DNA from 2 places in the Vibrio aerogenes genome. Region 1 is predicted to be linked to the other one. Evidence: riboswitches for the same ligand, from Rfam matches in the RefSeq annotation. Region 1 holds a riboswitch; the other holds the start of a gene.
The links. A riboswitch is a leader RNA that binds a small molecule or an ion and turns the genes downstream of it on or off. The one in region 1 is predicted to bind lysine.

Region 1 (3,174 bases):
ACCGCATCAACGGTTACGGGAATTATTCTGGGCTGCATTCTCCTGAATCTGTTTCACCCTCAATCTTTTTATCCGGATAGTTTTAAAGGTATAGAACCTTTAAAAAAAACGCTTGAACAAACGTCTGACATGTTCATTGAAAAACCATTTACCGGATATGGATATGGTCACTTCGAAGAAGAGTATGTTTTGTATAGCGCCCGTCAACATCAACTGAATCCAGACTATCCACCACCGTATCCGGCCCTGAGTCACCCTCATAATGAAATATTATACTGGGGAACAGAAGGGGGTGTTATTCCTGTACTGGCAATGATGCTGGCAGTATTATTTATATTGCTCAGAATTTATTACGCAAAATCTAAAACCCGCCTGGCAACGTTATCCTTATTGTTTCCTGTCGCACTGCATAGCCAGTTGGATAATGTTTTTGCACTTTCGAGTATCCACTGGATAACTTTTGTCATTTTATTGTTCTGGACTGATCAACGTGTTGCTAAATATAAAAATATTGATCTCAAACCGGTTGCGCTCCGGTTAATATATCTTTTCATCTACATACTCCCAGCCACAACATGTTGCTATATGGGCGGAATTCTTACAACTCAATATGTATTCAGCTTGTATCAGGATACACATGATACACGTTGGTTAAACACCATTCATTACCCTTTTATCTGGAAGGATAAACTGATGCAAGCCCGGCTTAGTGATGCCCTTAAAAAAGCCGGGACAGATCAACTGAGTTCATTCAAGCCCTGGCTGCTTAATCTCATCAGAAAAGAACCAAGACCAGAACATTATCGCTCCCTTATCGAGCTCTACCGGAAAATGGGAGATGTAAACCATGCGGAGCAGACCCGGCTGGAGGCGCTGTACCTGTTCCCTGATTTTGAGCACCAGCGTGTACCAAAAAATACAAGCGCTTCTGATAAATAAATTATTCATTATTTATACATAATTTTTCATTGACATCTATCGAACAAACACGTTCAATAGCGATGCTATCCAGCGGAAGAGGAGCACTGCCCAGGCAGATGTTTTGTAGAGCCTCAACTCTAATACAAAACATTCAGGGGGAGCAGTGCCGAGATGAGTCAAAATTGTGGATTTGGCTTGTCGGTTGAATGGGCTGAATCCCTTCAACTGTCATTAGTATCACACTAATGAAGAGCTTCTGAGGTCACCTGCCGTGTATCACCTCTATACTTGCTCTGGGAAATACTCTCTTCGAATTCTGGTCGTGATGATCAGTTACTGTTTTACTATTCTAAGATATCGTGGGAGAACCATGCCGTGAGTGCATTTAATGTCGCCAAATTTGGCGGAACAAGCGTCGCCGACTTTGAAGCAATGAGTCGTTGTGCAGCCATTGTTGAAAATAACCCTAAGACCAGACTCGTTGTGAGCAGTGCCTGTTCAGGGGTAACAAATATATTAGTTGAACTGGCCAATGGTGTTCAGGATACCGACAGAAGAGCCGCTTTAATTGAACAATTGCATCAAACTCATTTCTCAATTGTGGACCAACTCAAAGAACAATCTCAGGTTAAGGATGATCTTTTGTTCATTCTCGACAAGGTAAACAGTTTTTCAGAAGCGGCTTCTGTCCAGTCAACAAGTAAACTGACAGATCATCTGGTTGCCTGTGGTGAACTCATGTCCACCCATATTTTGACGCAATTGATGAGAGAAAGAGGACTTGATACTGTCAGGTTTGATATACGGGAAGTCTTACGCACTGATGATAACTATGGCAGAGCTGAACCTCAGGTCGAATCAACTGCAGCCTTAGCCAAAGAAAAGCTAACACCATTATGTCATGATCATATCGTCATTACTCAGGGGTTCATCGGCTCAGATGAAGAAGGAAATACAACAACTCTTGGACGCGGTGGCAGTGACTATTCAGCGGCCTTGATTGCAGAAGCAGTTCAGGCTTCCGGGCTGGAAATATGGACAGATGTCCCGGGTATTTATACAACCGATCCCCGAATTGCGCCAAAAGCCATGCCAATTCCGGAAATAAGCTTCAGCGAAGCTTCAGAAATGGCCAATTTTGGTGCGAAGATTCTTCATCCATCAACCCTGCTCCCGGCTCTTCGTCATGGCATTCCTGTTTTTGTCGGCTCCTCCCGTGAACCTGCGAACGGTGGTACCTGGATTCGCAAACGTGTAACAAGCTCTCCTCTTTTCCGGGCTCTGGCACTCAGGGCAAATCAAACAATGGTCACAATCCGCAGTGCGAAGATGTTTCATGCATACGGTTTTCTTGCAAAAGTATTTGAGATTCTGGCAAAGCACAAAATTTCTGTCGACCTGGTGACAACCTCTGAAATTAGCGTCTCTATTACACTGGATAAAACAGACACATCCGGAGGTTCTCCTGAATTACCTCTGGCTGTTCGTGCTGAACTGGAAGAGCTGGCACATGTTGAAGTTGAACGAAATCTTAGTTTAATTGCTTTGATTGGTAATCAGATGGAAACACAAGGCTATGCTAAAAAAGTATTCAGTACATTAGGTGACTATAATTTACGTATGATTTGTTATGGTGCCAGTGACCATAATCTCTGTTTTCTTGTCGATGCAGATGAAGCGAATCATGTGATCCAAAAACTGCATCAGGAACTATTCGAAGCTGAATAATAAAAGATAACAATAACGATGAATGTATCTTTGGGAGGCAGGCTGAAAACCCGCCTCCATTTTTTTAATCCATCATAATTAATCAGTCATATTTGGCGCCAGCCATTTTTCTGCTTCTTCCCGGCTCCAGCCTTTTCGTACCGCATAATCATCAACCTGATCCTCCTGAATCTTTGCAACAGCAAAATATCTGGAATCAGGATGAGAAAAGTACCAACCAGATACTGAAGCCCCCGGCCACATGGCATAACTCGTTGTCAGAGACATGCCAATATTTTTTTCAACATCAAGTAGCTGCCAGATTGCTTCTTTCTCAGTATGTTCAGGGCAAGCAGGATAACCGGGTGCAGGACGAATTCCCTGATACTTTTCCCGGATTAATTCATCCTGAGACAAATGCTCATCAGTCGCATATCCCCAGATATCTTTTCTTATCCGTTCATGTAAATATTCAGCAAACGCTTCAGCCAAACGATCGGCAACAGCCTGGATCATAATCGCATTATAATCATCTCCGGCAGCTTT
Region 2 (3,174 bases), 1.6 Mb from region 1:
CATTAAAGAAATATCAGAAGCCCCTGCAATATCACCCGCGATAGGTAACATAATACCGAATGTACCCCATGAAGTTCCGGTTGCAAATGCCATACAGCCAGACAAAACAAACAAAATTACAGGTAATAAAGTGACCGGTATATTCCCCTGAACCAGTGAGGATAAATAAGCGCCGGTTTTCATGTCTTTAATAATTGCACCAATTGTCCATGCAAAAAACAGGACTAATATGGCACCGAACATTGACTTCGCACCAATCCATAATGTTCTGGAAATATCACTCCATGGCATCCCTTTGCTCACGACACGAATAAGTGAGACCAATAATCCAAAGCTTCCGCCATACACAAGTGACATACCAACATCGGTATTTTCAAAAGCGCCCAAGACAGTAAAAGCGAGATTATCTGAAACAAGTGATTGCCATCCTGTCCACATCATCGCGAAAATAGTCGCCGCAATCAGGGCCAGAATAGGCACAATTAAATCACTGACTTTACCTTTATCACTTTCAGGAATATCCAGTTCATCTTTTAAATCTGTCATTTGCCCGTCAGATTCAGCAGAATAACCGCTGTTTTGCTCATGACGTCTCATCGGACCAATATCTAATTGCAACCAAATCATGACAAAAACCATCAGCAAAGCAAACATGGCATAGAAATTCATCGGCACCAACTGCATATATGCCCCCAACGGTGTGTATTCTGTCATGCCATGAGACACCAAAATACCACTGATGATTGTCATAATATAAGCACCCCAGCTTGAAGCCGGCATAATAATACACATCGGTGCAGCAGTTGAATCCAGAATATAAGCAAGTTTGGCTCTTGAAACACCAGCCCGATCAGTCACTGGCCGGGCAATCGAGCCAACCGCAAGGCTGTTAAAGTAATCATCCACAAAAATAAATACACCCAGAAGGGCTGCAAGTAATTGTGAACCTCTCTTCCCTTTTACTTTCCCCTGGGCCCAGACGGCAAAAGCCCGGGTTCCTCCGGAAAGAGACAACATCGCAGTCATCATTCCCAGCAAAATAAGAAAGGCAATAATACTCATATTCCACGAGTTAATTCCGCCATCTTCAATCACCAGACCAGAAACTTTATCAAACAGGTAAGTGATTGAGCTGATTACTGAATAATCGGAAAGTAATAATGTACCTAATATAATTCCGATCCCTAAAGACAACAAAACACGATGGGTAAAAATTGCAAGCCCCAAAGCCACAACGGGAGGTAAAAGGGACAATGGCGAGGAAGAGAAATCTGTTAATATCATGATCTTTAACCAATTATATATATGGTAAGAGATCTACTGCATTGAAATTAAATTACTTTACATCGTAATTTGAAATGAGCTAAGTGAAGAGTCAATTCACCCAGACCTTACAGTAGCGCTCCATAGTTATAAAATTAAACTGACTATGGCAGTGTTGTTCCTATTTGGAAACAACCCCAGCAAATGTGTTTTGATATACACACCCACTTCGGCGAAAAAACCTTTCACCACATCTCAAAGGAATCACCCTAAATGTGTTTACTCATTTTAATCGCGCCTCTACAACGGGCCAGAACAAATGACTACCAATCAGACAAGACTCAATAGTATCTGTTAATGACCGAATAATAAGGCGGCTATTGTACAAGTATAGATAGCATTTGCAATCGATTTGTCTCTATTGGGATATATCTCTATTAAACGTTAATGGTTATACTAATTAACTTGCACTATATCGTGTATTTTGAGCTACAATTCAAATTAACAAATTAGATTCATATCGAACATATACGTAAAGTTCTTTATTACTAACAAAAATAAAATTTACATTTATTTACGCATAAAATTTTTACACAGAATTGAAGAACAATTATTGTAAGAATAAATATCTGGGTTTATTATTACAGTACATATTGTGAAATTAAAATTTAATCAATAGGAATTAGTAATGTCGGAAATCACAAAAACTTTACTAAATATTCGTAGTTTACGTGCTTATGCACGTGATTTAACACTTCAACAACTTGAAGAAGCTTTAGAAAAATTCACTTCGGTTGTTGAAGAGCGAAGAGAAATTGAAGAGCAAGAACAGGCAGAAAAAGCGGCTCAGGAAGAAAAACTGGCGGCAATTGCTGAACAAATAGCGAAAGACGGTATTGATGTGAGTGCGCTAATATCTGCACTTTCATCAGAAGGCAAAACCAAAAGTAAACGTGCACCACGTCCTGCTAAATATAAATATATTGATGAAGCTGGCAACGAAAAGACCTGGACTGGTCAGGGTCGTACACCATCAGTAATTCAAAAAGCGTTGGATGAAGGTAAGTCTCTTGATGACTTTTCCATCTAATTCTTCATTTTGATAATAAAAAAGGCTCCATGATTGGAGCCTTTTTTTATTCTCTTTTTACAATTATCTTTCCCAGTAAGCCTCTTCCAGGCTATCTTCTTTTTCCGGAAGCCCTCTCGATAATCTGGGCGAATTTTGTGCTAACACTTCATAACTTACCCGGTTTGCATATTTGCAGACCTGAGAAAAAGAAGAATACGTAATGAAATCCAGCTGATGTTTACTGGAATTGGGAACGTTATTTTTATGGTATTTATTCGCTGCCATATCATGTAATAAAGCGGATAAAGCTGCATCTCCGGCACCATTTGTATTTTTAATCACTTCCGGACCACCCATATAAGGTGCAATATGTGAATAGACTTTTATAGGCTCTTCACACTGACTCTTTTTCATTGGCCTGCTAAATTCATAACGATTAAATTCAGCAATTTCACCCGGTAACAAAGGCAATGAAGTGACTCTTTTCGCTTTCTCTTCTGTATAGCCAGCCATAAATAACCCAAGCGGGCCAGCAGTACAAAGCACCAAATCAACCCATTCCAGCGCTTTATCCGCAGCAACCAGAGGGTTTTCTTCACCAGTCAGAGCATAACCTTCTTCTTCATTCATCGCCACGACTGTAATATGTTGCTTTAAAAATTCCTGCCAGAATACAGGGTCACTTTCCAGAATTTGTTTCGTTCCTAAAGTTAAAACCACCGGAACCTGATACTTTTTAGCATATTCAATCGCCCTGTTTGTTGCCTCCGGCATCGGGTCACCCGGTTTACAACGAATTAAGTATGCGGACAAAACTAATGCGGAAGCATTTTTAAATA

Region 2: it holds a riboswitch for lysine, as region 1 does, so the genes downstream of both, OCV29_RS09645 (Na+/H+ antiporter NhaC family protein) here and lysC (lysine-sensitive aspartokinase 3) in region 1, are expected to answer to the same signal.

Annotation. Positions count from the first base shown of each region.
Region 1 is NZ_AP024861.1:524,791-527,964, reverse strand. Features, by position in the region: gene OCV29_RS02370 (PglL family O-oligosaccharyltransferase) at 1-939, shown strand, start outside; lysine riboswitch at 1,008-1,185, shown strand; gene lysC (lysine-sensitive aspartokinase 3) at 1,297-2,649, shown strand; gene metH (methionine synthase) at 2,728-3,174, opposite strand, start outside.
Region 2 is NZ_AP024861.1:2,172,768-2,175,941, forward strand. Features, by position in the region: gene OCV29_RS09645 (Na+/H+ antiporter NhaC family protein) at 1-1,284, opposite strand, end outside; lysine riboswitch at 1,390-1,574, opposite strand; gene OCV29_RS09650 (H-NS histone family protein) at 1,952-2,353, shown strand; gene OCV29_RS09655 (inosine/guanosine kinase) at 2,417-3,174, opposite strand, start outside.